Regions from separate parts of the Trichocoleus sp. DQ-A1 genome, predicted to be linked through region 3. Evidence: predicted binding sites of a transcription regulator. Region 3 holds the regulator's gene; each other region holds the start of a gene.

Region 1 (7,785 bases), on a different contig from region 3:
CGATCGCAATCGTTATCCCCACTTCCATCAGCACCGCTCGTCTACGTTGCTGCTTCATGCCCTTAACTTCAAGAACCGCATCCAAAATCATCGCCTTGAGCCTCTACTCGATTGTCTTTGTTTAAGCATCAACGCTACGTCCCTTCTGTGGAAAAATCCCTCCTGGACGCACCTGAAGGAACGCAATAATTAAGGCGAATACCATCACCTTCGCCATACTGGTTGTGCCGAAAAACTCAAAGAAATCCACTAAAGGCTTTATCGGTGCCACCATCGGCACTAAGACTTTAGAACTGATTAAGTAGTTAATCGTGCCAATTCCCATCGCTGCCACAATACTGCCCACCAGCTTACCGACGCCACCGACAACAACCACCATAAATGTATCGACGATGTAGTTCTGCCCTGTATTTGGTCCCACTGAACCCAGCAAACTAATCGCACAACCGGCAATTCCAGCCAATCCAGAACCCAAAGCAAATGTAATGGCATCAACTTTGGCAGTAGGAATTCCTAAACAAGCACTCATACTACGATTCTGCATGACCGAGCGAATTCTTAAGCCCCATGAAGACCGTTGCAAAAATACATAAATTCCAGCAACACAAACAATGGTTAGCGCAATAATAAATAGCCGCGTATAGGGCATCTGCAACGTACCCAGCCGCAATCCTCCTCGTAACCAGTTGGGTGCCGTCACGTCTACATTTTGAGCGCCAAACCAAGGCTTGGTGACAGCCAATTTATAAGTTTGTCCCAAAACTGCACTTGTGGCACTTGCAACGCCTAGAGATATCGGCAACATGATTGCAATTACCCAGTTACGAATACGCTCAAAATCTGAGCGGCGGGACAGAATCCAAAAAGCGCCAAAAAACAAAAGGCAAAATATCCCAATGCCAATGACTAACACCCAGCTAACACTGCGAGCGAATTGCTGCAAAATCAGACTAACGCCCCAAGTTGCTAACAGGGTTTCTAGCGGGCGTCCGTAAAGATAACGAATCACTCCCCGTTCCAGAACTAATCCCACACCTGCTGTCACCAGGAAAGCCAAAATTAGCGCAAAAACAATATAGGTTTCAGACCAAGGCTTACCCAATATTTTGAAGCCATTTTGTACAACAAACGTTGTGTAGGCTCCTAGCATCATCAACTCACCGTGAGCTAAGTTAATGACACCCATGAGTCCAAAGACAATGGCTAGTCCCAGCGCTGAAATTAACAAAACCGCGCCGATGCTAATTCCATTAAAAATCCCATCCAGCAATCCTGCTATCACACCGCTTCCTCAGCCATTAATCATGGGTCATTAGTCATGGATCGTGAGTCATTAGTTATTAGCTTTCAAATCCCCTAGGTTGGGTTGAGGTAACGGATGCTGTTGGCATTAATTTTTGACCTCTCCCCACCCCAAACTCTACCCTTGTAGGGAAGAGGCTTCCAGACTCCCCCTTCCCTCATAGGGAAGGGGGATGGGGGGTTAGGTTCTTAATTAGCCAACACCATCAGGTAACGAAACCCAACCAATCTTCTCAAGATTGACGACTAATAACTAAGGACTAATTTTTAACCGCTTAAATTTTGTACTGACCACCTTTTTTGGAATCTGACCAGTCGCATCCCAAACCCTTAGTTGCAGCAACGAATTGGTTCCAAGGAACTGGCTTCACTGCTGATTTCGTCTCATAGACAATCTTAAAGAGACCATCATCTGCGACTTCACCTAGCCGTACAAACTTAGAAATGTGATGGTTACTTTCCATCGTTACAGTGCCTTCTGGAGCCTCAAACTTCTGACCAACCGCAGCCTTTCGCACTGCCTCTAAATCGTCAGCGGTTTTTGCTTTCTCGACAGCTTGTTTCCACAGATAAACAGCAATGTAAGCTGCTTCCATCGGGTCATTTGTTACCCGATCTGGACCGTATTTTGCCTTAAAAGCTTCGACAAATTTTTTATTCGCCGGGGTATCTACCGTTTGGAAGTAATTCCATGCGGCATATTGGCCTTTGAGATATTCTGTGCCAATTGCCTTGACTTCTTCTTCGGCAATACTGACAGACATTACGGGGTATTTATCTGGCCCTAATCCTGCACCTTGCATCTGCTTGAAGAAAGCCACATTACTATCTCCATTCAGGGTATTAAAAATGACCCCTCCCTCAGGCAGAGCCGCTTTAATTTTAGTGATGATGGGCGTAACTTCTGTATTGCCTAGGGGTAAGTAATCTTCCCCGACGGTTTCGCCGCCTTTTGCCTTTAACTGCTCTTTAATAATCGTATTCGCGGTACGCGGAAAAACGTAATCTGAGCCAACTAGGAAGAATTTTTTACCTTTATTCTGCAAGAGCCAATCGACTGCTGGCTCGATTTGTTGGTTGGGGGCAGCACCCGTATAGAAAATATTTTTGGAACACTCTTGACCCTCGTATTGCACGGGATACCAGAGCATATGACCTTTTTCTTCAAATACTGGCAGCACTGCTTTGCGGCTGGCGGAAGTCCAGCAGCCGAAAACGGTGACAACTTTATCCTGATCGATTAGCTTTCTCGCTTTCTCTGCAAAAGTAGGCCAGTCGGATTGACCATCTTCCTCAATTGCTTGAATTTGCTTGCCGAGGACGCCACCGGCTTTATTAATCTCCTCAATTGCCAACAGTTCGGCATCTACAACGCTGTTTTCGCTAATCGCCATCGTGCCGCTGCGAGAGTGCAGAATCCCGACTTTGATGGTGTTTCCTGCACCGGCAGCCGCAACGGATGTCGCGCTGGGAGAGGGAGACGCAGCCGTTGGGCTGGCAGTCTCAGAGGTGGAAGTGGGAGTGCTGCTACAAGCTTTGAGAAGAATACTGGTTCCCAGAGTAGCAGAACCGTATAGAAGAAATTTACGTCGCCCTAATCGCCTTGCCATACCGTTACCGTACTCCTGGCTGAATCAGCCCAATGATAGAGAACATATACAGTTAAGCAGTGATATTAGAGCGATGTTCTGGGAAAGAATTGTTATCAATGATACAAAGAATCGAATTTTTGGAACAGCTTTCGGAAAGGTCAGCTTGCGGTTTCTGAAATTTCGCCCAGATTTAGGCGGATAAAGTCCACCACAGCCGTTAATCCTTGCTGAGTCTTCAAATTCGTAAAGATAAAGGGTTTTTCTCCCCGCATCCTCCGCGCATCGCGTTCCATGACCCCTAAATCTGCTCCCACTTGAGGAGCAAGATCAATTTTGTTGATTGCTAAAAGATCGGATTTAGTAATTCCGGGACCACCTTTGCGCGGAATTTTGTCACCGGCTGCAACATCAATGACGTAAATTGTCAAGTCTACCAGTTCTGGGCTGAAGGTAGCCGCTAAGTTATCGCCGCCACTTTCTAAAAACACTAAGTCTAAATCGGGAAATCGCTGTTCCATTTGTTCAATGGCGGCGATGTTCATGGAAGCGTCTTCGCGGATGGCAGTATGGGGACAGCCGCCAGTTTCGACGCCAAGGATGCGATCGCTTTCCAAGGCGTGACTCCGCACTAAAAACTGGGCATCTTCCTGAGTATAAATATCATTCGTGACCACAGCAATTTGATATTTTTGCCGCATCGCCTTACACAAGGCTTCGACTAAGGCAGTTTTTCCCGAACCCACTGGGCCAGCAACTCCAACCCGAAAAGCATTCATAAAATTTGCGAATTGCGAATGGCTAATTGCTCATCGTAGCAAGGCAATTAACGATAAGCTATTCCCAGGTTTTACCAGCGATATGTTTTTGTGCCGATTTCTTTTAACTCCGAAATAAGCGCGTGTACTGTGTTTCGTGAGCGATACTCGCCAATGCTAATCCCCAGCCGCAACTACTCAGGGCGTCATCTTCTAACGCTAAAATTTCCTTGGCAGCCTGAATCAAGATGGGTTGTAGTTCTAGGAGTAGCTGTTGCCCAGCCGTTTGTCCGAGGGGAATTAATTTGACCCCGGCTGCGATCAAATTGGTTGCCCAGCTGTGTAAGTAGCCCAAGAGGGCAGATGCAGCGTCGATTTGCCAATGGGCGGTGGCAATGCCGAAAGCGATCGCATAATTACAAGGACTCCCAATTGCATCCACCATTGACCGAACCTGCGGCTGTAATTCCAAAAGCAATCGGATTAGCGATCGCCCCATCTGCCAACTTTGTGCTTGCAACTCCTGTGTTTCCTTAGCAGCAGATAACCAGACATTCCAGTAATTTAAAGCCTCTAAATCCCCGGCAATTGCCCCCCGATATCCCCGAATCATCACCGCTGCTTCCAACCGAATTGCCCCATAACCCAGTTCCTGTTTGAGCCAGTGTCCCAGATGTTGCAGGTTCTCAATTACACCAGCATCGACGAGGGTTTCCAGCCCTTCGGAATAGCTATAAGCACCTACCGGCAACGCGGGACTCACCAGTTGCATAAGACACAGCAGGTTAACTGGAGAATGGGGAATCGGTAATTGCTCGTTGGTCATTGTTGGTAGGTAGGGAGTGGGGAAGAGTTTTAGGATGAAGCCTAGAGTTTTGTATCGGTTCTCGTTAAAACTCAGACGCGATTATCGCGTTTCTAGAAATCAAAACTCAAAACTCAAAACTCCCCCATTACCGATTACCCAATTAACTAAGCGTGATGATGGTGTCCATAGGCACCCATTTCTGGATAAAAAGGCGAGATTTCCTCTCGTACCTCCATCCCCAGATGTTCTAGCATTGACTTTAAAACGGGGTCGGGAGACAACCGCAAATGAGTGGCAGCAATTTCTATCGGTACATGGCGATTGCCTAGATGATAAGCCGCCCGCAGCAAATCGAGGGGTTTCTGGGCAGTCGCAGTGAGAACGGGTTCCGGTTTAGCCACGATTCTCACGACGATATCACCGATTTCAGATTGAAGGAGATCGCGATCGCGCAACACGGTTCCTCTGGGTAAGCGCAGATACAAAGCTTGTCCCTCAGCAGTTTCAAAGCGATAGCGGCTGCGCGTGCGCTCCTCGGCAGTCAGAAAAAGAGTAAAGTTGACCGATGCATCCAAATTGGCGGGAAAGCGTTGCGTTATCGTTAGCATCACTGGAATCTTTAGTCAGCAAGTTATGGTGATGCTACTAACATCAGCACAGATGACATCAATATCCGAGTCAAGCAGGGTCAGCAAAAGTTTATTTTTTACTGAGCTTGCAGACGGATCATTTCATTTTTTATCTGTGCTGCTACCTCCGAATTTTTTTGCGCCTCCACCGTAATTTGATTAAATAATCCAATGGACAAACCGTTGCTCTCAACAATCTTTTGAGACTGTTTGCAGTAATTGATGGCAATGGCCTGGGCATTTCCTGGAAGCGATCGCAGGCTATTCGGCTGGCTGCAAGCAATATTTGGAGGGCTGCCCACGATTCTTTTGATCTCGTTATAGGCAGCTTGGCGACCCGGTTCCATCGCCAAAACAGCCCTGGCGAAGTTGCTTAAGTCCTTAGAGCTGAAGGGTGATTGAGCGTATGCCTGAGAACTAAAGTCAAGGCTATGAGAGCGCTCGGATAGACCGGGTGCAAAACCTAACAACAGACTTAGAGCAGCGAGAGTACCAACACTCAGGCATTGAGATAAGACTCGATTCAGAGAGCGACGTGAACTGTATAAAGTCATCATGATCTAGTGCGACCAAAAAATAGAAAATCAAAACACACACGGATTACTTTTTCTGAACTGTTTTAAGGGTGAGAAGTTCCAGCTAGAGATGGGCATTCGTAGATTTACATCTCGTGTTGGTACCTCAGAAAACAGAAGCCTTCTCCCTACGGAGTAAGGATCGAGTAGTAATCTACAACTAACTACGGATATTATGAGTGTGAGGATTTTACCACACTTTCGCATAAAAAGCGGGGTGTTACCAAAGCTGTAACGATTGGGTGGTATAGGTAGCGCTTTCCTCCCTACCTCTAGGTGTAAAGGGAGGGAGGAAAGAATTCTCTCTACGTGTTTATGCCTTCATTGATACAATTGACACAGTTCGATAACTTTCATTTGTAACGTTGAAATGGGGTCAGCTCCTCGCTTGAGGGCGACTTCCAATTCCAGGAGTAAGGGTAAGGTTAAGGTGAGTTGACGCACAGAGAAGTCTTTGACTTCTTGGCGCAGAAAGTAAATTCGTTTGGGGTTGCCGATTTCTGCCGCAGTGGCGATCGCCCGTTCATCTCGCTCACCGCTCTCTACCATCAGTTTCACCCACAACCAGGTACGAAATTGACCGATGAGGGTGGCGACAATCCGCAAAGCGGGTTCGTTATGACCGATTAAGTCGGCAACCAGCGAACAGGCGTGGGCGGTATTCCCCTTGGCGATCGCCGATGCGAGCTGCAAGCTGTTTTGGGTGTTAGAGGTTACTAGGGTAGCAACGACTTCGAGGGCGATCGCGTCTTGGGATACGCCTGCCTGGTCAGAAGCGGTGGGAAGAGGCTTCGGGATACCGGCGTAAACCTGCAACTTTTCCAGTTCGTTCCAAAGTTGTCTGGTATCATTTCCCACAGATTGGGCTAACAGTTCGGCAGCTGCGGGGGTTAGTTTTACACCGACTTGCTGGGCAACCTGACGCACCTTTTTTAGCAGTTCTTCAGTTTTCCAGGGCGGGATGAGCGAAAATTCTCGAATATCAGCATGGTTTTGCAGCAGCTTTGTAGACCGGAGACGCCCATCGGGTTTAGAGCGAGTCGTTAGCAAAAATACTGAAGACTCAGGAATCGCCGGTATCGTACGTTCCAGTTCAGCCAGCAGATCTTCCGAACAGTGCAGGCATATAGTAGTATCAACCAACCATACCAAACGGTAGGCGCTGCCAAAGGGTGGTGTCATTGCTTGGTTTAAAGCAGTGATGACCGCATCGGGTAGCGCTTGAGAAATTTTGTCATAGTTAAAGTTAGCCCATTGGGGGTCGAGAATGCGATCGCGCAGGGAGTCAACAGCTTTTTCCAGGGCAAAATCATCCTCACCCCAGTAGAGGTAAATTGGCATTAAAGCATCTCTGAAAAGTACGAGGCTATTAAGATTGGACGAGACTTATCACACTTATTTAAATCGGGTAGCACGGCTAACACTACCTGCAACCTACGAGTCCCAAGTACAGCATATACAGGAGTCTCCGAAGTTTAAGCCCTCCCCGTCAGGGACAAGACAAGCCGTGCCTTTCCCTGGCTATTCGGCGATCACGCCACCTGCGGGAGAAGAATCCGAGAATGCGACGTTTTACGAAAGCTTGAAAGCGTGCCAAGAGCAACTCCTACAGCAGCTAGATCCTGGTTTTATTGTGCCAGTCCCTGCTGAGAGTTTTCATGTGACCTTAGCAGATTTGATTTGGGACAGTGCTTATCGGCACACCACGAGTGAGAATCCGGAGTTTGAAGAACAACTGCGCGATCGCATTGCTCAAATTTTCGAGCAGTCCCAGCCATCTCTCACTGGCGGCAATCCGATGCTTTGGCAGTTGCTGGGGTTGATGGTAATGCCCCGTGCAGTCGCGGTTTGTTTAGTCCCCAAAGACGAAGGCACTTACGAGCGAATGTTGAAGTTTCGCCGGTTTATCTATCAAAGTCGGAGTTTGATAGAGTTGGGGATTGAACAGCAATATCGTTTTACTGCCCATGTGACGCTGGGCTATTTTGGCGATATTTCACCAGATTTGAACCGCGCTCGCTTGTGTGAAAAACTTTCTCAAATTAACAACCAATGGTTGGAAAATTCTCCAGAAATTTGGACACACCAAGCGCAATTGCGAAAATTTGACGATATGACCCGGTA
Region 2 (7,785 bases), on a different contig from region 3:
TTTTGTAACGGATACAGGGGCGAAGGTTTACTACAAATCTGAAAAAGAACTCCAAAAAGACTAATACAGTCATTTCCTGAGTTCGCAGTAGAGGCGCAAAGCTTTGCGCCTCTAATTGATTAAAATTTTGATGGTTTGATTCCAAACGCGCTCAGCCCTTGCCTCTACGGTAAATGAACCCTTCGCGGCAAGCCTGACAGACTGCGACCCCCATTAACCAGGAATATTCAGATAAAAGTGGAGAGCGAATTAAAACTGTAAACTTATGTTAAGTTCAGTTTTCGCTTTTCATCATGAATTCTCGTCGCATCTTCCTCAACACTCTATTCGCAAGTTTTTTCGCCCTCATCACCTGGTTAAGCATTACACCATCAGCAGCTGCACTCGGTGGCAAGCTGCCTACTGTAAATCAATCGGCTCCAGAGTTTACCCTGCCAACGAATACCGGCGATGGCGAAGTCTCCCTCTCCGATTACCGAGGTAAATGGGTGGTTCTCTACTTTTATCCCCAAGACTTCACCTCTGGTTGCACTCTAGAAGCCCGCAGATTTCAGCAAGACTTGCCGAAATACCTGGATAAAAATACTCAAATTATTGGCGTCAGTGCTGATTCTGTTGATTCTCATGCCAAGTTTTGCGATTCCGAAAAGCTGAAGTTTCCACTGCTGGCTGATATAGATGGCAAGGTGAGCAAAGCTTACGGTTCTTGGATTGGATTTGTCTCGATGCGCCATACCTTCATTGTCGATGCACAGGGAGTGCTACGCGAGACATTTACAGGGAGCAATCCTGCAATTCACAGTAGCGAGGTTTTGGTACGTCTAAATGAATTGCAGGCAGCATCCTAAAGCGGCTAATGACTCAGCAAAGCCGTGAAAATCAACATCGTTTGTGCAAGCTGATCATCGGTAATCGGCAATAAGTTCTTGTCAGTATTCCCGATAAGCTCATGCACATTCAAGAGGATTGCTATATTAGCAAAAAGCATAAATAACAAAATTCCTGATGGATATTCGTCTCCACCAGGAATTATTAAAGTTGTTTCTAAAACGTAGTTGTCAATGTTACGTAACTACGGCGAAACTTGTGTTGTACTTTACCGACGATAAGTAGAAGAAGTGGCTTCATTTGGGTCGCGGTAAGCTACACGGTCGTCGTGTTTACGACCAGCTAAACCAGCTAAACCAGCTAAACCCAGCAGTCCTAACCAACCCCAATTAGAATCGCGATCGCCTTCATAATCGGCGTTGTTTACGCCTTGACTCGGAGCAGTGGTGGTGGTGTCGGGAGCTGTATTGGTGGTACCGGGAGCTGAACTATCGGTCTGGGCGGAAGCAGGTAGGGTCATGGGAACCAAAGCGACGCTAGCTGCAAGAACACCAGCACTCACCAATTTGGACAAGTTTGAATTTTTCATGTTTAAATCTCCTGTTCTTATGTTTCCAATCGATGGATTTCCAACAGGACGACATCCAGCAAATTGGTTTTAAAAGTGACGGACAGACAATAAATGTCTATGAACAAGCTGTTAATCAGCTTTAGCGGCGATAAGTAGAGGAACCGACTTCGTTGGGATCGCGGTAAGCGGTCGTTTCGTGATTCTTACGACCTGCAAGACCTGCCAAACCAGCTAAGCCCAACAATCCTAACCAACCCCAATCAAAACCGCGATCGCCTTCAGTATTTGTATTTGTATTGTCTACGCCTTGGCTAGGAGCTGTATTGGTGGTACCGGGAGATGTAGTCGTATCAGTCTGGGCAGAAGCAGGTAGGGTCATGGGAACCAGAGCGACGCTAGCTGCAAGAACACCAGCACTCATTAGTTTAGACAAGTTTGAATTTTTCATGGGTGAATCTCCTCTTTTGTTACTCTTAATTTATACGAGTATCAAGAGAATCCAAATCCCTCTATAGCTGGAAACTCCTGCTTGTGTTTGTTATCACTCAAGAGATAGAAAAAGCCTTTTACAGGAGATGAATATATACGGCTAAAGCCGTATATACATTTCTGTAAATTTTATTTCTTGTCTCCTAGGTGTCGTTGTAGCTGCCTGAGAGTTTGATACATCTCTGGAAGACGATGGTAGATGGCTGCTGCTTTTAGGAATACTTTGTGGGGAATCGCTGGGACGCCAGTAACAATGGCACCAGGTTCAATATCATTGTGGATGCCTGCTTTGGCGGTCGCGATCGCGCCATCTCCAATATGCGCTTGATTGGCAATCCCTACCTGTCCGGCTAATAGCACGCGATTGCCAACAGTAACGCCGCCTGCCATCCCTACCTGTCCGGCTAAGGCGCAGTTGGAGCCTACCTTACAGCCGTGACCGATATGCACCAAGTTATCAATTTTGGTGTTGTGGGCGACACGGGTTTCTCCCACAGCGGGGCGGTCAATGGTGCTATTGCAACCCACTTCGACGCCATCTTCCAGAACAGTGTAGCCAGACTGCTCCATTTTGAACCAGCCAGTCGGAGTGGGGACAAACCCAAAGCCTTCCGCACCGAGGACAGCACCGCTATGAATGACGCAATCTGCACCGATGCGGGTGCGTTCGTGGATAGAACAATTAGCGTGTAATACAGTGCGATCGCCTATCTGCACGTCTGGGTAAATGACTACATTCGGGTGAATGATGACGGCATTTCCAATCTCTGTACCCGCCTCAATGACTGCATGAGCGCCGATGTAAACATCTTGACCAATTTTGGCGTCGGGATGAATGACTGCGGTGGGATGGATTCCAGGCGCTGGACGGAAGGGTTTATAGAAAAGAGCGATCGCTGCGGCAAACATTAATCGCGGATCGGATACCGCAATCCAGGCAATTCCCCGCTCAGATGCTTGTGCTTGTAGCTTTTCATCCGGCGGTAAAATTAAGGCACTGGCAAAGGTTTTTCCCACAAAAGCCGCAAATTTCGCACCCTCTATGTAGCTGAGTGTGCCAATGGCAGCCTCATCGACGGGTGCTACTCCCGTAATTTCTGGGTTGCAATCTGTATTTGAGGTCAAACTATTGCAGGCGGCAGCAGCACCCAGTTTTTCGACAATTTCGTGAAATTTCATCGGCATATTCATGGACAACTGTAAATGAATTGGCAGCTATACAAGAGATTCATCAAGTATTCGCACCGCCAAGACACAATTAAAAATTAAATTTTTGGGTTTTTAATTTTTAATTTTTAATTTTTAATTTCTTCGTTGCCCATTGCCTGACCCGCTAAGTAAGCAGTCGTCCAGGCACTCTGAAAGTTAAAGCCACCCGTGACGCCGTCAATATCGAGGATTTCTCCGGCAAAGTAAAGTCCGGGACAGATGCGGCTTTCCATTGTCTTAAAGTTCACTTCCTTTAAGTTGACGCCGCCACAGGTAACGAATTCTTCCTTAAAGACACCCTTCCCCTGAATTTGGTACTTACCCTCGGAAAGTTCTTGAATTAGCTGATTGAGAACTTTATTAGATAATTCCGCCCAACGCTGTTCCCCACTAATCCCCACAGCAGCAATTAAACTCTGCCAGAGGCGTCGAGGTAAGGGCAGCGGACAACTGGTAGAAATGGCGCGTTGGGGCAATTGGGACTTGACCGCCAAAAGCATTTCCCGCAGCTTTTCCGGGTTGTACTGGGGTAGCCAATTAATTTGCAACGTTGTTCGATAATTGCAATCGTGCAGCATTCTAGCCGCCCAAGCAGACAGTTTCAAGGCAGCAGGCCCACTCAAACCCCAGTGGGTAATCAGTAATGGCCCGATTTGTTCTAACTGAGTTTTACCGACACCTAAACGCAGCCGCGAACTTTCCACGCTGACTCCGGCTAAATCTTGCAACCGGGGGTCGGAAATCGTAAAGGTGAATAGAGAGGGAACGGGTGGTTCAATCGTGTGTCCTAAAGTTTTTGCCCAGCGGTAGCCTTGGGGATTGCTGCCGGTAGCGAGGAGAATGCGATCGCACTTGAGGATCTCTCCTGACTTCAACTGGATCTCAAAGCCGGTGTCGAGTGGTTGATTCAATGAAGTCACTTGCCGGAAAATCTTATCAACAGGTGTTCCCCTGCGAATCTGCACTCCAGATGCCCTTGCTGCCTCAAACAGACAATCCACAATAGTTTCGGAACTATCTGTAATTGGAAACATCCGTCCATCCGGTTCAGTTTTCAATTGGACGCCGCGATCGCTAAACCAAACGACTGTATCTTTAGCTTGGAAACGACTAAAAGCCCCCCGAAGTGCTTTCCCACCTCTGGGGTAATATTGCACTAAACCAGCCGGGTCAAAGCAAGCATGAGTAACATTGCATCGCCCGCCGCCAGAAATCCGAACTTTAGATAAGGGTTGTCGTCCTGCTTCTAACAAAATTACTTGCGCCTGGGGATAAGTTTCGGCACAGGTAATTGCACCAAAAAAACCCGCTGCCCCACCGCCAATCACTACTACTTTTAAAGGTTGCACAATCAAGCTATTGCCGATTTCACGGAATATTTTCCGTACAGATGCGATATCATCTCCCTACCCGTCGTATGGTTCAAAATCCCCTTTTGTGGCTCCACACGTAGGACATACCCAGTCTTCCGGGATATCTTCAAATGCCGTACCCGGTTGGATACCGCTATCTGGGTCGCCTTGTTGTGGGTCGTAGATGTAGTTGCAAACTGTACATATATACTTCTTCATTATCGCTCCTTAACATTTGCCTCTACATAATACTAAAAGCCGACGTAATCGAAATTACATCGGCTTTTGCAGAACCCATTGTTCATCTTCGAGAAACTTAAGTTTTGAGCCAAGGACTATCGCTGAATCGCACTTGCCTTAAGCCGAATCAAAAGTTTTGAAACCCACGCCAGCAGGTTAATTCTCTTGTAGACGCACTTTCAACCGCCCAGTTGCTAGAGCTTTGCTTTAGCCTTCGACCAAAAGCCGTGTTCATCTTGTTCAAATTGTTCAGAAACAACATCCCAGGCATGATGTTCGGCTTTGGATTCATCGCCAGAGTCTTCTAGCGCTTTGTTGTAATTGGCGATAAATGTCCTTTGAGCATCCTCTGAGAGGTGAGAACGAACTTCCGGGGACAAATCGCTAGGACTTTCCAGTTTCCCAGCGCGTTTGCGGGGTAATGTGGTTTCGCTGGTATGCACTTCTTCGCCACCAGCACTTTCTAGCAGCAGCTGAATTTCACCGGATTGATTGGCAGAGACTTCTACAACTACCAGAAAATCTCCAGCTTCGACGCGAGTTTGATAAATGGCAGCTTTGTCTTCTGGCATTCCCAAAGCGACCAAAGCAGAAACTAAACCAGCGCCCGCTGCACCCGCTAAAGCACCACTCGCTGCACCCAGCAACGCCGCACCAATGGGTCCTGCCGCGACGACTGAACCTACAAAAGGAATGAACAGCACTCCCACACCAGTCAGCAAGCCAAGGGCTGAACCAAACAAGGAACCAAAGATGCCGCCGCTTCTCAGCCCGCCTAAAATCACATCTTTTTTGGTGATGAATCCAGCAATGCGAGTTTCGGAATGAAAGTTTTTGCCGATTACTGAAATATCGTCGCGGGAAATCCCCCGATCGAGCAAGCGGTGAATCACTTTCTCAATTTGTTCGCGCTCTTTGAAAACGGCTGAGATACTGCGTTCTACTGTGGAAACACTTGGCTGTGTAGTTGGGTTTGTCGCGGTCATTCACTTCTCCTGAAATTTGTTTTTTAATTTTTGTTAATTTCTCTTGGAGAATAGCGAACATGACAATTCCAGCGAATCGCCCCGAAGGTTGATATTAAATGTATTTAAAGATACTAAATGACTTAACAAACTTTGAAAAAGAAAGCAATTATCGGCGAGTGCGCTGAACGCCGTAAGTAATCCCACTCGCAATTGAAAGCAAAATTAATATCCAGATAACGCCGCCAGGGATGAACGTGAGAATTCCAAATCCTCGCAACAGATACACCGCAATTGTCAGCCCTACAACACTGGCAAAAATAGAAGAAATCAGGGTTTCAGGGTTAGGAGTTTGGCTCACAGACTCGACCAAATAAATGGTTAAAACAGAATATTGCCATCGGCTACGTCCGCCCAAGCTGCAAATGCCGCCGAGGCAGCAACCAAGGTAAAGAGAACTAACGCCCAGATGACGTAGTCAGGAAGCTGCTTCAGAACGCCCGATCCTTTCAGCACCACGATAATCGCTGTAATCACTAAAGCAATGCCAGCGATACAACAAAATTGCGGTGCCTGGGTTGGGAGAGCAACTCACGTTCCTTGGCTCCTGACATGCTTGAGGAATTATGGTCATCATTGTTACATACTGAGTTGCTGAAACAGCGATGTAGGATCAAATTAGGAGATTAGCCAACATACCTTGCCTTCCACGTCCGAGACAACCTGTGTTAGCTTGACATCGAATTACTATTGATTGAGGAGTAGCTGAGTCAGTATGAGTATACTTTTTCCGTCGGACTCGATGGATGCCGCCTCAGACTTGTCGCTGAGCAAGAGATACTCAACGGCGCTTTTGCAAGGTGAGATTTTGATAGAAACGCAATTGCGTTCTACTTGGGGGGGTGCTGTTACTGCCCAAATGTATTTGCCAATCGAGCGATCGCGCGTTTGGCAACAAGTGACAGACTATCCCCGTTGGGTGCAATATTTCCCAGATGTTACTCACTCTGAGGTACTGCACTCCAACGTCTCCTCGCCTGTTGGCTTACCGGAAGGGACGAGTTCCAAGAGTGTTTACCAAGTTGCCACGAAAACTTTCCTGTTTCTCAGTCTTCAGGTTGAGGCTTATCTGAGTGTGTCTGAGATCGTGCAGCAGGAAATTCATTTTCGCTTGGAAAAAGGTACTTTTACCGATTTCTGTGCTGACTTAAGTTTGCAAGATTACGAGAATGGCACTTTGCTCACCTATACAGTAAAAGCAACGCCCAATATCCCAGTGCCGTCAATTTTCATCGAACAGGCAATGCAGCTAGAACTGCCTGTGAATATGCGAACTATGCGCCAGGTGATGTGCGGCAGTTAAAAGAGGCGATCGCGTTTAATTCCAAATGCACCTGGATGATCGGGGATAACGATACCAGGCAGAATCCTTCATCGGATATCTGTCTGGTATAAATTAGCACTGTTTAAGTCAGCCCCAAGCAAGTTTGCATTTCTCAGCTTGGCACCTGTCAAGTTTGCAAATCTCAAAGTCGCTTTTTGCAGGTCAGCACCTTCTAAGTTGGCATCCGTTAAGCGCGTAAATCTTAGGATGGCATTTTGTAAGTTAGCGTTTCTGAGCTGGGCGCGATCTAAGTCCGCTACGTATAAGTTAGCACCAGCCAGATTGGCTCCGGTTAGGTTGGCTTTCCTTAAGTTAGCCCGTTGCAGGTTCGCTTCTCTCAAGTCGGCACCGCTTAAATCAGCACCGGAAAGGTCGCACCCTACGCATTCTTTCGTTTCCAGCAATCGTTTGACGTGCCCCATATTTGCCGCTTGTACGGGCGTCGCCAGCCATAGCGGCACCGATAAAGCGGCGGCAACCAGTATTGTGAGTTTCATGACGTTTTTCGCCTCCTAAGCTTATTATCCAGCGAGGCGTTATCTCTGAGGAGAAAGAAAACCGCCACATTTGTCTATCCAATTGGGTTGGTTAAATCATTTAAAACTGTTTCTTATATGACGTTTGCAATAAACCTTGAAAATTTAACAAATTTTTAATACTAAGAATACAAACAAAAGTTTCGGTTATCAAAAGCTAAAAGATTTATAAATTCGTTACGCTTCTTGACGATTTGGTGTAATTTTAAAT
Region 3 (7,785 bases):
TGTTACATTAGCCCCTTGGTTAATTAAGCTTTTAACCTCATCAATATTGTTTCTAGCTATAGCCAATAAGAGTTTGTCATTTTCATTCTGACTTTGTCCTAAAGACTCTTCCCAGTCTGCCCAAGACTGTTCTAGTTCATGCTTTTCCTCTAGTTCTAATTCTTTTTCAATATCTTTAAGGGTAATAATAAGGCGATTCAGTATAGCTTTTTGCTCTCGATTTAGGAAAATCTCATTGATTTTTTCAATTCGGCTGCAAAATAAGTCTGAAAAACCTCTCTCTTGCAAAACACTTCTGGCTAGCCTGGGGAGAAAGTAACACAAAGCTTCATCCGAAATGAGCGAGTAATCACAGATCATCATTGAGCATTGCTCGTCGCTCATTTCATCTTTTAAAACTTCACCAAAATCTCGCTGAATCGCTAAATATTCACCCTCAATAACTCCCTTTTTTGGAAGAATAGGGATGATCAAAGGCTTTTTGAAGGCTGAGAAAGCTTGGTTAATATCATCTAATAAAGACTTATCTTCCATTCTTTTTGCTATAGAGGTTGGAAAAAAGAGAGTTTACAATTTATTTATAATATCTATATTTTGATTTGCTTTTTAGTACCTTTTCTGGAACTCGCGCAGAGGACATTGTCCTCCGCGCTCCAACTACAACGTCTAGTCAGACAAATACAATTACTATATTATGACTTTAACATGCACAAAACAAGCATTTTATTATAAGTATATTCGAGCTAAATAAAACACATCGATCAGTTGCACTGATCGATGTGTTTATAAATCGAATTAGATGAATTTCAAGTAATAAAAAACAAGCGATCGCTTGTTTTTAAAAAGAGCGATCGCTTGTTTTAATTCACTAACTTTGCACTCAACTCATTCTTAATCCGATTCAAAATTGAGGCTTCATCCAGTGAAGTCAGAATGCGACTTACCACGGCTTTTGGGCCATCGGGACCCCAGGAAGCGCCGTTCGCCAAGTAAGTCTTAGTGACTTGTCCAATCCCGTAAGAAGAAACCCCTGAAACACCTGCCTGAGTCACGGCAACTGATAGATAGGGACCTAAAGACACCCCACCCGTTGCGGGTGCGGAGAGTCCTAAGAGACTTTTCAGGGAACTCAGTCCCAAAGTTGCCAAAAGTTCGCTAGCACTAATTCCGCCCATACTGATGGCAATTTTTTGTAGCAGTCCCACCGCTCCCGGCTGGGTCATGGGGATGCCGTAGAGTTTAGATAAGGTGAGAATCATTGCCACGTCGATGACGGCACCGCTGAGAAGATCGACAACCGTGACCGGGTTGAGGGCGATCGCAACTGCCTTCGTCATCACCCCTTTCCAGATGATCTGATTCGCACTTTCATCGCGAATCTGCATCTTCCTAGCAATCATCTGTTCGTTCACATCATCGGCATACAGCATGGTGTTGAGCGCTACCAAAGCCTTGCCTTCTCGGTGCAAAATTTCCAGAATTTTCAGCTTCAAATCCAGAACTTGGGGCGTTCCCGGTCGTCGCTGCACTGCCCTCGTTCCGTCAGGACGGCGAACCGCCTGCGCCACCAGGGGAGAGGCAGCAACCATTACAATTTCATCCGGTGAGAGCAATTCCCGCACCCGTTCATCCCGAATTTTGCGATAAATCGCCATCCGGTCGGCATCCGGATACTGGTCAATTTTGTTAAATACCAGCAACATCGGTTTACCGACTTCCCGCAATTGCGAGAGCGCCTCGTATTCCACCTTGTTCATGTCGCCCGAAATGACAAACAGCAGCAAGTCTGCTTGTCTGGCAACTTGTCTGGCTAAGGTTTCGCGGGTTTCTCCGTCTACTTCGTCAATTCCAGGGGTGTCAATTAGCTCGATTTGGGAATTGCCCGCACTCGGCAGCGTGACTCGTAGGATATCGCTGACGCTTCCCGTCTCATTCTCCTGAGTCAGTTGCCAGCTGGCACCTTGATGGGTGCGGGTGACGCCATGAAGCGGTCCCGTTTCAAACACGTTCTGACCTAATAAGGCGTTCAGTACTGAAGATTTACCCCGTCCCACCATCCCAAAGGCGGCAATCTGGACGACTGAGCGATCTAGCTTCTCCAGCATCGTTGCCAAATCATTAATCTCGGATTCCAGTCCCGTCCGCTCTTGAGGAGTGAGATCCAGGTTATCTACCAAGTCTCGCAGAGCATTTTGCGCCTTTTTGTAATTCAGTTCTGCTTGGATGTCATCAAAGCTCAAAATGGCGTTATCTAGTTCCCGATCCAAATCTGTCGCGTCCGGGGTTTGTGAAGGGAACTGGCTGGCATTTGGGGTTCGGTCAGACGATAAACGACTCAAAATTGCACCTTTTTTGCTCAGATGTTACTCTTCTTTCATCCTAGTCAATACCGATCTAGTCTGGCACTTTCCATATCCAGAGGGATATTTTTACTCGGTTCGTGCCAGCTCAGTATCAGCTGTGAGAATGATGTTATCTCGAAGGCGATCGCAATAAGTTTAGTATTGTTGCTGAATGAAGGTATTTGATCGGCACAGCGATTGTGAGTTCTAAGCGTTTACCTCAAACTACTGCCCACGTCCGAATTACCCATCTTTCCTGGCAACGGGGCTTTCTAGCAGGGGAAGTCACGGCGGCAGAATATGAATGGCAGTTCCAGTGGTGTTTCCGACAGGGTCAATTGTCGGTGACACCTTCTTTGGGACGCGCTTTAATTCAGGAACCTCTGGGTCGATTTTTAGAACAGAAAGATTACCAGCTAGAGCCTGGAGGGGACTATGCGTTTACGATCCGGGCGGAACTTTAAAAGTTTTGAGTTTTGAGTTCAGTTTAAATTAAGAAAGTTAAGAATGACAGAGTTTCCTAGTTCCTCGTCTCTCGTTGCTTCATGTATCTTTCGATGAGGAGGATGGCAACAATGTCATCGATTGGTCGGGGTAGACTCCGCATCCCTTGGGGAATCAGGCGTCCTAAACCTTGGGGAGGGTACATTTGCCAATAGCGATCGCGTGCTTCCAATGTACTGTAGCGCTCATCTACCAGGACAATTGGCACCGACGTTGGAAATTGCTGAAGTTTCTTTTTCCAACTTTTGGAAGTGGTTTGATCGCCCATCACCAGAGTATCAATTGGGTACTCTTCACATAAGTCAAGGATCGTTGCGATCGCTGCTTCTGCTGGTACAACCTGGTGGTAATGCAGAGAATTGTCTTTCCCCACTACGGCTAAACCACACTTATCGCGCCCTGGATCGAACCCTAAAATCATCTGAATTGGCTAATCGCTAATTTACAAATGGTTAATTGCCATTAGTCATCATCTCATCACTAATGACTAATAAATTACATCCTGACCACAACTTCTCCGTCTTCAACCGCCTCCAAATTTAATTTCATGGGTCCGGCAATATAGGCGTCCTCAGCCACGACCGCTTTCAGAGAAATCGGCTTATTGTGCTTTTTCAACTGCTCGATAAACCGAATCAAGCTAACAATTCGATTATCGCCAACCTGAACTGTATCGCCCAAAATCCCCGCGCGAGTAGCTCGGAACTGGGATGCTCCAAGCAGCAGGTCAATCCGCTGCCGAATTTGTTGGTCGGTCATGTTTGAAGGATCGGCAGATGTCGTTGCTACGACTTCACCAGTGCGGAATACAACTTGATTGGGTGCGGCGTCTGCAAAGACTTGTACCTGCTTTTCTCCCTGGACATAGTTACCAGCCGAAAAAACTCGGACTACATAGTTTCGACCATCCTGAATCTGGTTGATCAGTTGCTCTACTTGTGCCTCTGTAATTTGCACGACCCGTTCGTTCGCCACCTTGTTGAGACCGGGTTGGGTCGCTTTAATCGCTGTCCGATTCGCTTCCCGTAACAGCTGCTCAATGACCTGTCGGGCTGCGGCTGGCTCGACAATACGAAAAACGCCAGCCGCCAGAACCTGACCGCGCAGCAGTGCCAGACTACCCTGACGCAAAGTTTGATAAGACTGGTAATACTGTTCTAAGGTTGCCACTTCCTGCTCTAGGGAAGCTTGTTGTTTTTCGAGTTCTTTAAGGCGATTTTCTCGCTGGGCAATCACCTCATCTCGTTGAGAAATTTTGTTGTCAAGTAGAGATAAGGCTTTGTCTCGCTGGGCAATTTGCTCATCGCGATCGCTCAGGCTCTTCCGAAAGGCAGCAAGTTTCTCATCAAGTTCGACAAGGGCTTGATCCCGCTTGAGAATTTGCTCATCGCGTTGGCTAATTGCTCGGTCTTGCTGGGCAATTTTTTGGTCGCGCTGAGTCACTTTCGCTTTGAATTCAGTAATTTCAGCTCTGACTTGATTTCGCTGCTGGAGCAATTCTTGGCGTTCTGCTTGAAGTTGTTGGATTTCCGAACGTAGCGTCTTCGCTTGCCCAGAGACAGAGGTCAGCTGTTTTTGGGTTTGCTGAAAGCTGCTGGCGACCCGACTCAGTTCGCTTTGAGTTTGATTTAGTTGCGCCTCCGTCTGGCCTTGTTTAGCCAGCGCAGCTGCCAAAGATCGATTAATCGCATCTAAGCGCTGCTGAGCGACAGATTGCTGGGTGCGAGCTTGAGCGAGTTCCTTTTCGACTTGCTCTTTTTGGGCGGCGGTTTTAGCAAGTTCGCTTTCGGTTTTCCGTTTCTGCTCGTTCGCTTTAGCAATATCCTTACTTGCTGTCTTGAGTTTTTTCTGCACTTCTTGAAGTCTAAAAACTCCAATCCGCAATTGTTCGCTGGTCGCGAAGATGATTGTTAGTGTTGAGGCAGAAATCGTTAGCCCCGTCAGAATCGTTACCAAAACAGCTGTTTTGCGGGGACGCAGATTGAACAACGACAGGCGTGCTTTTCCCACGCGCGTGCCAATGCGATCGCCTACCGTTGCGATGACGCTTCCCAACACTAAAATAGACAAAATTAGGAAGAGCGCACTGTCGGTCATTGTCTGCTACAGTCATTCCAGTTACAGCCTATCGCATTGCAGGCTAGAGAAAGGGTTAACAGGAATTAAAGATCGAAGGTGAAATCGGAAAGGTTAAAGGTTGGAAGGTTGAAAACTATCCGCTTAAAACCTGAGACCTTTTAACTCAACCCCGACTAAATGTTAAAACTTGATAACCTGCTGAGCTACCATACCGTTTTAACCGACAACCTAACCGACAACCTGACCAGAGCCTCTAGCTGTTTTCAAGTAAACTGCTGACTCAGTGTAACTGGGTTGTGTACCGTAATTTTTTTCTTGTGGATAGAAATCATTTTTTCCTCCCGCAAATCTCCCAGTAAGCGGGTGACTGTTACCCTAGTGGAGCCAATTGCTTCAGCGATCGCTTGGTGAGAAAGCTTCAGATCGATCGTAATTCCATTGGCGGTAGGAACGCCAAAATCACGGCACAGAATCAACAGAAAACTCACCAAGCGCGATCCCATATCTCGGTGAGCTAATGTCTCAATCATCATTTCTGTTTGCAAAATGCGCGAAGAAAGCCCCCGCAGCATCAACATCGATAGCTCTGGATTATCCTTGAGCGATTGCTCTACCTGATCGATCGGTGCCGAAAGCAGCTCCACTGGCGTAAATGCTACAGCGTGATAAAACCGATCCGAACGATGCCCTGTAATTAAGGACAGTACTCCAAAAACGCTGTTTTCTCGCAGCAGCGCCACGGTAATTTCTTCCCCAGCTTCATACACGCGAGACAGCTTTACTGCACCTTTGAGCAAAAAGTATACCCGTTCAGCCGGGTCTCCTGGGAAAAAGATCGTCTTGCCCCGCTCAAAAGTTTCCACCACGGGTGGAAACGCCCCACCTCCCAGTTGACGGAACACAGCTGCTAGCGGTCTATCTTGCGTCACTGCCACTTCCTTTTTCCTAAATGCTGCCCTACAGACTTCTGCAACTTTCTGTCGGAGGAACTTTAACCATAGCAAAACAACTATGAGAGTTTTCTGACATTAGACACAGATAAACTGACTTCCAAGCGGTTTTTGTGCTATTTGATACAAAATTTTAAAGTAGTTTCCCCGGCTACCTTCTTTAGTTCTCTCCCTGCTCAAGGCAAGTAAGATTATGACGGAAAATGTTGATATCTTGACAGTATCTGCGCTATCGGGTGGGATGCATGGTGAGTAAGGAGGCACGCTCCTTACCCGTACTAGACAGCCTTGCTCCGGGCGATCGCGATCTTGAATACTCCCCTAAATCGGATATCCTCTAATATTGCCTTCAAAATCGACATTTATGCTAGATTTAACCGGAAAAAACGCCCTTGTCACCGGCATTGCCAACAATCGATCGATCGCCTGGGGGATTGCTCAGCAACTGCACCAAGCGGGTGCGAATCTAGGAGTAACTTACCTGCCAGACGACCGAGGCCGCTTTGAAAAAAAAGTGGCAGAGTTGGTAGAACCCCTCAACCCCAGCTTATTTTTACCCTGCGATGTCCAGAATGAGACCCAAATTCAGTCTACATTTGACGCCATCCGCGATAAGTGGGGCAAGCTAGACATCGTGATCCATTGTCTTGCTTTTGCGAACAAGGAAGATTTATCAGGTGATTTTAGTACCACTACTCGTGCTGGCTTCACCCAAGCTCTAGAAATTAGTACCTATTCGCTGGTACAACTTGCTGGGTCAGCAAAACCACTGATGACAGAAGGTGGCAGCATTGTCACGCTGACTTATCTAGGCGGCGTTAAGGTGATCCCCAACTACAACGTGATGGGAATTGCCAAGTCTGGACTGGAAATGAGTGTCCGTTACCTGGCATCTGAATTAGGACCGCAGAATATTCGCGTGAATGCAATTTCGGCGGGTCCCATCCGTACTTTGGCATCGTCGGCGGTAGGTGGCATTCTGGATATGATCCATCACGTTGAGGAAGTGGCACCGCTGCGACGCACTGTAACTCAGAAAGAAGTGGGAAATGCGGCTGCTTTCTTGTGTAGCGATTTGGCAAGTGGCATTACAGGTCAGGTGCTGTATGTCGATGCGGGATACGAGATTATGGGGATGTAAAAAGAATCAAACATTAAAAATTAAAAATTAAAAAGCAAAGATTCTGCTAATTTTTAATTTTTAATTTTGCATTTTTAAGGCTTTCGCGTCTCCCAAATGCTCAGTAACGTAGGATAATAAACTTAACTTTATTTTCTTGAGTGAGCATCTGCGATGCAGGCACGCGATCGCCAATTTACACCTTCTCCAAGCATTGAACAGCTTTTGTCTCCTCGCATGGCAAGGGTTCCCCGCAAGACGGGCGAAACGGATGTTATCGTCACCGTCAAATTAGACGGGAATGGCACTTGCAATGCAAAAACTGGCATTCCGTTTTTAGACCATATGCTGCATCAAATCGCCTCTCACAGCCTGATTGATTTGGATGTAGCCGCGACGGGAGACTTGGAAATTGATGACCACCATACCAATGAAGATGTGGGAATTACCCTAGGAATGGCGTTGCATCAAGCACTGGGCGATCGCAAAGGAATTGTCCGATTTGGGAATTTCCTCGCCCCTCTCGATGAAGCGTTGGTTCAGGTAGCGTTAGATTTTTCCGGACGCCCCCACCTCAGCTATGGCTTGGAGATTCCGACTCAGCGAGTCGGGACTTATGACACTCAGCTAGTGCGGGAATTTTTTGTGGCGTTGGTCAATCACAGCCAGATGACGCTGCACATTCGCCAACTCGATGGAATTAATTCGCACCACATTATTGAAGCGACGTTCAAAGCGTTTGCGCGATCGCTCCGCATGGCAATCGAAGTCGATCCCCGTCGTGGCGGTA
Region 4 (7,785 bases), on a different contig from region 3:
ACCGTACATCTACACAATTTTGCTGCTGTTAGGAACGCTAACTTCAACTGCTACCGCCCAAACACCTAATTTAAAACCCAATCCATCAAGCTCGACAACAGACTTTACAGGCGTTACAATCCTCCAGCTACCTGATGGCATTCCTGAATTAAATAACGATACTGTAGACTCATCCTTTGGCGATACCCTTGATGTAGCAAAACACCCACCAGGGGCGTTGGAACCCGCAGCCTTAAGCTTCGAGGACCAGAAGTCTTTAGCCAAACCGTCTTTTTACACGCTAAAACAAGGGCGTTTTCTTGCCCAAATATCTAATGTAAAAACTGCACTCCCCACACCAGAATCTGGTCCCAAAACCGTACCTTCCCCAGAGACATTGGAGGTTGAGATTTCTCAACCTTTAGCAGAAGTAAAAACACCTCCTCGGACTTTGCGCGAAGCAGGGTTACTCCAAGAAATACTAACCCCAGAAAACGCCGATCCTACAGAAGAGATTAGCGCTGCCACTAAACAAACAGCACCATCAGATCGAGTTCGTTCTCAACGATTTCTGCCCCGGATCGGCGCTGAATTTACCACTGGTTCTGGTGTGGGTTATGAAAGTTCTTTTGGTAGCATTGGAGGCTTTGTTCCCCTATGGCAAAACTCAGACAACCTCACCTTCTTAGAAGGTCGATTGCTGTTGTTAACGGAAGATTCTCATATAAGCAGCAATATTGTTTTAGGACATCGCTTTTATAGTGCCAAAGATAACCGGATCTTGGGCGGCTATGTCGCCTTCGATACCCGCGACACGGGTAATAGCAACTTTAATCAACTGGGTGCTGGGTTTGAAAGCTTAGGAGAAAACTGGGATATTCGCGCGAATGCTTACATTCCGGTTGGAGATACCCGCCAACTGACCCAAGAGAGGGTTTTTTCTACAGGTTTATCGTTTTCAGACCCTTTCTTTCAGGGTAATTTCTTGGGTCAAACTAGAAATCAACAACTTCAACGCGATCGCAATTTTGAAGCGGCGATGGCAGGGTTTGATGTTGAAGCTGGCGTAAAAATTGCCCAAATCGGTCGAACCGGCGACCTCCGAGGCTATGCCGGACTTTATTATTATGATGCCCCAGGCAGTGCAGAGATTTTGGGCTGGCGGACTCGGTTGGAAGCGCGTCCTACTGACACTTTCAGGCTGGGACTATTGCTCTCAAATGACGCCACTTTTGGTACGAATTTGGTGCTGAGTGTCGGGGCGAATTTTCCCGGCACTCGTCCGAGAGGGATAAGAAAAGAAGATCGAGTTCTGGCGCGTCTGGGGGAATCTGTGACCCGAAACGCGAATATTGTAGTCGATGAACAGTCGGAATCTGAATCTTTCAGTGTGCAAGATACGGTGTTTGTTACGAATCCCACGACGGGTCAACCGTGGAGATTTCGACACGTCAATTTAGGAATTGGAACCGGGAACGGCACGTTCGAGAATCCGACTGCAACGGTTGCGGAAGCTTTGGCTGTGGCTCAATCCAATGATATTGTCTACGTGCAACCAGGGACAAATCCTGGGGTTCCTGCTTTCAAGATTCCCGACCAAGTGCAGGTGCTTTCAACTGGCCCTGTGCAGCGTATAGATACCGTGGAACTCGGCAATCTACAATTACCCTTATCTAATGCGGGGGTACTGGCAGACGTGACTGGAACGGTCACAATGGGGAACACGACAACGCTTTCAGGTTTCGCTATCACCACAACTACTGGTTCTGGCATCGCTGGAAACAACATTAGCAATGCGATTATTCGAGACAACGCGATCGCGAATTCTGCTGGTGAGGGCATCTCACTTGAGAACGTGACCGGCCAGATACTAATTCAAGACAACGCGATCGCAAATTCTGCTTTGGAAGGCTTTTCCCTCAACAATAATCAGGGGCAAGTTAACCTAATTCTTGTCAAAAACACGATCGCCAACAATGGTGCTTTAGCTAACGAAGGGGACGGCATCAATCTTGAACTTCGCAATACTGCAACTGGAACCTTTAATATCTCAGAGAATACGATTACTGGCAGTAACAGCTTCGGGAGCATCGCCGACGGAGTCGAGGTAAAACTGTTCGAGAGTGCTTCCGGAACCTTTACTCTGACTAATAACCAAATAACTGCAAATCAATTTAGTGGCATTAATATTGAACTTGAATCCAATACTTTGGGGACATTTGAGATTGCCAACAGCACAATCTCAGGCAATCAATTTGATGGAATTTCTATCAAGCTAAACGATAGCGCGACTGGAACGTTTAATATCACTAATACTCAAATTTCTAAAAACGGGTTTTATGGAATTGGGATACTTCTCTCAAATAACACCTCTGGAACCTTCAACATTACCAATAGCACCATTGCTGAAAATCAAGATAATGGAGTGAATATCGCACTTTCCGATGCAGCGATAGGAACAGTCAATATTTCTAACAATCAGCAAATTTCTAAAAATGGATTTTACGGAATATTCACCAGCATCAATGGAAATGCCCAACTTCAACTCCTCAGTGAATCGAATCAAATTATTGATAATGCTTTTACCGGGTTTTCCCTCAACAGCTACGATACTGCCAAAATCTTTGCTGGAGTCCGGCTTAACACCTTAACAGGCGGAGCCATCGGGGATCTCGAAGCAATAACCAGCGGTTCTGGCGATACAATTTGTCTGCAACCCCGCAATAATACGATTGGCAACTTTTTCTTAAATGACAGTTTTGGAGGAGCGATCCAGATAGAAACGGGAACGCTGTCTACAAATAATATTTCTACCAGTGACCTCAGCAATTGGTCTGGAACCACTGTACCGGCTGGAACTTGTGGTTTCCCTTAGTCGGTAAATGATACCAGTTCACTTTTGTGGAATTACACATTAGATCCTCCAACTCCCCTTTTCAGGTGAGATTCGAGCCATAAAGTGAATTGGTATTTGTTTGCTTCCAAGCTTTGAACTCGCTTTAGCAGCGAACTAGGTAGCGGCTCCATCTCATCTATAGCAATCCTCAATGATTCGTGAATCCGAGTCCACTGAGTTCTCTAACAAGTCGGAGAGCTAAACCACTGTATTTGCAAGCAGATGATTTGGGGCAAAGTTTTGTATATGTAAATACAAAATTACTTTACATAAGATAATACCTCAGATAGGTATATCGAGCAGCCATAACTACATCCTGGGAAGAGGAATTCGTACATCTGGCTTTCTAAGATGATCCCAGGCAAAAATAATAGGAGTAGTTTATGACCGAGCAACCAGATCAACAAGTTAATAACTTACCTTCAGAAGTACAAGCACTGCCTGAGGCAGCTCAGCAGATTTTCCAGGCTGCATTTAAGAGTGCCCAAGAAGACGGGATGGACGAAGAATCTGCCCGCAAAGTTGCGTGGAATACCATCAAAAGCGAATACCGTCAAGGTGAAAATGGCGAGTGGGAGCGGACTCCTGAAATGATAAACGAAGACAATTCAAATCCCGTAACTCGCGCCGCTGTCCAGTCTGGCGGCAATTAAACGCCTTTAAGTAAGTAGCAATACTTTAGATTGATTGACAATGGAAGGCGGTCTGTGCAGGTCACAGACCGCCTTTTGCCTATAGGTCTACGCTTAATTTGCAGTAAAACGAATCGTTTCAAGTGTAGCGAACGATGTAGAGATGAACACCATCAGATGGAACCTCACCCCTAGCCCTTCTCCGTGGGCGGAGAAGGGAGAATCTTTAATCCCTGTCCCTCTAGGTTCACAAGGTGCGGTTAAACCGGAGTGCATTCAATAGAGAATTACCAAAGTGCCGTCTGAAAGCAATTGTTCGCGTCGCTAGTTGCTAAAGCCACTACGCCCAAAAGATAAATTTGAATAAATTATGATAATTTATGGTTGTAGTTAGCTCAACTGTGTTAACTACCTCAACTCATCGTTTATCAAATAACTAGGTTCAAAAAAAATCAACAGGGAGAACATTATGAAAAAAACATTAAATAATGTATTGTTAACAGGTCTTGTCGTGTTTTCAATGGCGCTGGTCAGTGGTTGTGGTGGAGGTGAAAACTCTACTACTTCTCAGGCTTCTCCTTCCCCAAAATCTCCTACATCCCAGACTGCAACTACCTCTAAACCGACTTCTTCTCAACTGAAGTTTGAAAAATCTTTTTTGGTCAGAAAAACTCCCGATAAAAAAGTTGTGCCGGTTAATGATGGAGTTTATAAAAGGGGAGAAGATGTTCAGCTAGTCTTGCTCAATGTTGGCAAATTTAAGAAAGGTCAGGATGGGAAAAACTGGCTAGATATGGATATGGAAGTTAAAAATGCCAAGGGCGAAGTTATTTTGGTGAAAAAGAGCTTAATTGGAGAAAAAGGACATACAGCTTTAAAAGATGATGTAGCAGCCTCTCCCAATGGCACTGTTAATACAACTCCTAAAATTCAACCGGGAACTTACCAAATTCAGCTAACGGTTTATGACAAGGTAGGTGGTGGTAGGGTAACAGAAACCAAAGCGTTTACTTTGAAGTAGAGACATTTCCAAATTAAAGATAAAATCCAAGAATTGAAGCTTGAATGTTTTATCCCTGTTTGATAAACGCGCCCTCATTTTCGGATGAATAGCGGATATTAGCTTCTTTGAAACGCCGCAAAGCTTCAGCTAAGCGATCGCATTCGGCAATCAAACTCACCCGCACATACCCCTCGCCACCCAAACCAAAGGCATTTCCGGGAGTCACGACCACGCCCGTCTGCTGCAAGACAGAGAGGGCAAAATCCGTTGAGGTCATCCCTACCGGACACGGAACCCACAGGTACATGGTGGCTTTTGGCTTGGGAACTGTCCAACCCAACTCAGCAAATCCCTCGATCAGAAAATCGCGGCGACGGCGATAGCGATCGCAGACCTGATTTACATAAACATCTGGAAGCTGTAAGGCGGTTTCGGCGGCAGATTGCAAGGCGGCAAAGATGCCATAATCCAGATTGGTTTTGAGTGTCCGCAACCCTTGAATGATGTGTTGGTTGCCTACGACAAAGCCGACGCGCCAGCCTGCCATGTTGTAAGTTTTAGACAGGGTATGAAACTCGACGCCGATTTCCTTCGCCCCTGGAATTTCTAACAAGCTGGTTGGTTGATAACCATCAAAAGCTAATTCTGCGTAGCACAAGTCATGTACGAGTAAGATTTCGTGCTTCTTGGCAAAAGCAACGATATCTTTGAAGAACTCGCGGGGTGCGGTTGCGCCAGTAGGATTGCTGGGATAGTTGAAATAGAGAATCTTTGCTTGTTGGGCTACATCATCGGGAATGTCACCGAGATCGATCAACCAGTCATTTTCGGGTTTGAGAATCAGCGGGTGAATTTTGCCCCCAGCGATCGCTGGCCCGCGAAAATGTGGGGGATAAGAGGGACTGGGTACCAGAATCACATCGCCTGGGTTGATGTAGGCAAAGGCGAGGTGAGTCAGCCCTTCCTTAGAACCGAGTAGCGGCAAGGCTTCGCTATCTGGATCGAGGTCAACATTATAGCGACGCCCGTACCAGTTAGTGATGGCGCGGCGGAAGCTGAGAGTCCCTTCAAAGGGGGGATAGCCGTGATTGAGTGGATTTTGCAACGCTGCGATCGCGGCGTCTATCACTGGCTGAGGCGCTGGGCCATCTGGATTCCCCATCCCCAAGTCAATTAAATCCAGCCCTTGTTCGCGTGCCCTGGCTTTGAGTTCATCCAGACGGGCAAATACATAAGGGGGCAGTGATTGCAGGCGTTCCGCTGGGCTAATCCAATCTAACGTCATTGGTTAAGGCAGGAAAGTTGGCAAGGAAAGCAGGTTGGCAGGCAGGATTGCAGGTTGGAGATTGGCAGGTTGATTAAAACTTTCAACTTTTGAGATTCTTCAACCTTCAATGCGTTTAAACCTGCAATTTTTGAAATTCAAACATCATTATGATTCGCCGCTGAGGTCAGCCCCAGATTTGGACGCCCTACCTCAACGGGTGCGGTTGTGGACACCATTGCCGCCATCAGCTGTTCGGGCACCACCCGGAAGGGTAGCCGGTGGATATCCGAGTTAGGGGCACAGGCAATTTCAGCAGCTTGCCGAAATTCTCCCAGTGTAATATTTCCCAAACCCAAATCATCCAAAGTTTGAGGCAGTCCAATTTCGGCGTAAAACTTCAATAACTGTTGCCTTGCGGTTGCTGCGAGTTGGTTGCTTTGCAGCATTTCTTCTAACCGTAACTGGACGAGAATGCCATAGGCGACTTTCTCACCATGTATGGCACCGTGGGCAGCGGGGATATGGGTCAAACCATTATGGACGGCGTGGGCGGCGACGGTACGACACTGGGCACCCCCTAAACCACCGATGACACCGGCAAGTAAAACTGAGGCATCTACGACTTCTCGCCAAACTTCACTGCCCGGTTCTTTCAGCGCTGCTGCGGCTTTTTGGAAGAGAATATCCCGCAGCACTCGCGCTTGTTGCACGGCGGCAATCATCAAAGTTTGGTCGGAGTGACCGCTGCTGACAGAAGCTTCGTACCACTTCGCCAAGGCGTCGCCAATCCCGGCAATTAAGGTGCGTTGCGGTGCAGTCTGGATTAACTCGTAATCCAGCACTAGCAAATCCGGGCATCGATCGAGACTGACATCATACAAAAATGCCCCTTCGTCGGAATAGACGTTGGAAAGGGCTGTCCAAGCAGCGCAGGTCGCCCCTGAAGTGGGAATTGTGACGACTGGCAACTGGCATTGATGAGCCAGTAGTTTTGCGGTGTCTAATGCTTTGCCACCGCCGATGCCAATAATTACGTCGGCTTGATGGTCGGTGACAGCTTTCCGCAGAGATTCAAGCGATCGCGTACTGCAATCTGGGCTGTACGATGCCTGGGCAATGTCTGTCTTTTGCTGTTTTAGGGCAAGCTGCAATCGGGGTAGCGTGACGGACAGCGTGCGATCGCCCCCTACAACCAAGGGACGCCGCCCAAAAGTCGCGATCGCTTCTCCCGCTTGTTCCAGCGCCCTCTGACCGCGTAGCACCCGACCGGGAGCCACCATCAGCGAAAATAACGAAGGAGCGGTTTGAGTAGACAACTCTGGCAAGGATTGATTGGGCATAGAATCAACCATTTTAGTCTAAAGAAGGGAATTGCTCAATACTGCTTATGAAAGAATTTATAACAAATTTTTCTAATAACTTTACTGTCGTAATTGGGGGAGGCAGCAGCCTATTTAACACTCGTTTCTAGGCACTCGTTTCTAGGCTCCGCCTCGCTTCGACTCTGAAAATCCCAATGTAGAGAAAGTCGAGAAAGATCCGTAATTACGCGGTAGACTTTGGCAATTGTGCCAGGTTTTCTGGGAAGACTTGGACGTTAAGCTGTTCATCATCCCGGATGGCTAGCGATCGCCTCACCTCACCCAAGTAAAGCGGTTTAGAAACGCCAGGGGAGGGATGAATAACGGTACGTACCCGAATGGTCAGTAAATTGTCTTTTGCCCGACCTAAACGACCATAAGAGTACAAGTCGCTGGCAGCTTGACGCATCGTTGCATCTAATTGTGCATTGGAAATCGTTGGCGGCACAGAAATCACCGTTTGCGCCCCGCCAGTGTCATAAACCAACTTATAGTGCACAGAACCTGGAACTGCGGTATGGGTAAGCGGTACTAAACTCAAAGAAAATAAACCCGCTGTTAGCACACCCATAAATCCAGTGCTACCTACCAACCGAAACCGAATGCCCCATTTGAAAATAAACCCCAGCACGGTTACAACTGCACTG

What was found. The regulator NtcA, encoded in region 3, controls nitrogen genes in cyanobacteria. The targets are predictions, from matches to a motif close to TTTGTANNNNNNNNTACAAA.
Region 1: the regulator NtcA is predicted to act here: its motif matches at 3,001-3,020, upstream of urtA (urea ABC transporter substrate-binding protein).
Region 2: the regulator NtcA is predicted to act here: its motif matches at 5,773-5,792, upstream of NDI33_RS05975 (ChaB family protein).
Region 4: the regulator NtcA is predicted to act here: its motif matches at 3,115-3,134, upstream of NDI33_RS04095 (ChaB family protein).

The regions. Positions count from the first base shown of each region.
Region 1 is NZ_JAMPKE010000038.1:8,022-15,806, forward strand. Features, by position in the region: gene urtC (urea ABC transporter permease subunit UrtC) at 1-58, opposite strand, end outside; gene urtB (urea ABC transporter permease subunit UrtB) at 122-1,282, opposite strand; gene urtA (urea ABC transporter substrate-binding protein) at 1,578-2,912, opposite strand; gene ureG (urease accessory protein UreG) at 3,053-3,670, opposite strand; gene NDI33_RS23720 (urease accessory protein UreF) at 3,774-4,475, opposite strand; gene ureE (urease accessory protein UreE) at 4,622-5,065, opposite strand; gene NDI33_RS23730 (DUF4168 domain-containing protein) at 5,164-5,643, opposite strand; gene holA (DNA polymerase III subunit delta) at 5,983-7,002, opposite strand; gene NDI33_RS23740 (DUF1868 domain-containing protein) at 7,037-7,785, shown strand, end outside.
Region 2 is NZ_JAMPKE010000004.1:61,284-69,068, forward strand. Features, by position in the region: gene NDI33_RS05940 (fatty acid desaturase) at 1-64, shown strand, start outside; gene NDI33_RS05945 (peroxiredoxin) at 294-848, shown strand; gene NDI33_RS05950 (WGxxGxxG family protein) at 1,097-1,417, opposite strand; gene NDI33_RS05955 (WGxxGxxG family protein) at 1,539-1,847, opposite strand; gene lpxD (UDP-3-O-(3-hydroxymyristoyl)glucosamine N-acyltransferase) at 2,018-3,067, opposite strand; gene NDI33_RS05965 (NAD(P)/FAD-dependent oxidoreductase) at 3,184-4,452, opposite strand; gene rd (rubredoxin) at 4,504-4,668, opposite strand; gene NDI33_RS05975 (ChaB family protein) at 4,884-5,675, opposite strand; gene NDI33_RS05980 (hypothetical protein) at 5,824-6,015, opposite strand; gene NDI33_RS05985 (hypothetical protein) at 6,036-6,191, opposite strand; gene NDI33_RS05990 (SRPBCC family protein) at 6,430-7,017, shown strand; gene NDI33_RS05995 (pentapeptide repeat-containing protein) at 7,086-7,535, opposite strand.
Region 3 is NZ_JAMPKE010000043.1:33,301-41,085, forward strand. Features, by position in the region: gene NDI33_RS24880 (ankyrin repeat domain-containing protein) at 1-534, opposite strand, end outside; gene NDI33_RS24885 (GTP-binding protein) at 861-2,267, opposite strand; gene NDI33_RS24890 (DUF3146 family protein) at 2,543-2,806, shown strand; gene NDI33_RS24895 (pre-16S rRNA-processing nuclease YqgF) at 2,863-3,267, opposite strand; gene NDI33_RS24900 (DUF3084 domain-containing protein) at 3,342-4,943, opposite strand; gene ntcA (global nitrogen regulator NtcA) at 5,189-5,860, opposite strand; gene fabI (enoyl-ACP reductase FabI) at 6,240-7,016, shown strand; gene hisB (imidazoleglycerol-phosphate dehydratase HisB) at 7,170-7,785, shown strand, end outside.
Region 4 is NZ_JAMPKE010000002.1:387,278-395,062, forward strand. Features, by position in the region: gene NDI33_RS04090 (right-handed parallel beta-helix repeat-containing protein) at 1-2,854, shown strand, start outside; gene NDI33_RS04095 (ChaB family protein) at 3,259-3,528, shown strand; gene NDI33_RS04100 (hypothetical protein) at 3,977-4,528, shown strand; gene NDI33_RS04105 (aspartate aminotransferase) at 4,578-5,795, opposite strand; gene NDI33_RS04110 (iron-containing alcohol dehydrogenase family protein) at 5,933-7,117, opposite strand; gene NDI33_RS04115 (Ycf51 family protein) at 7,323-7,785, opposite strand, start outside.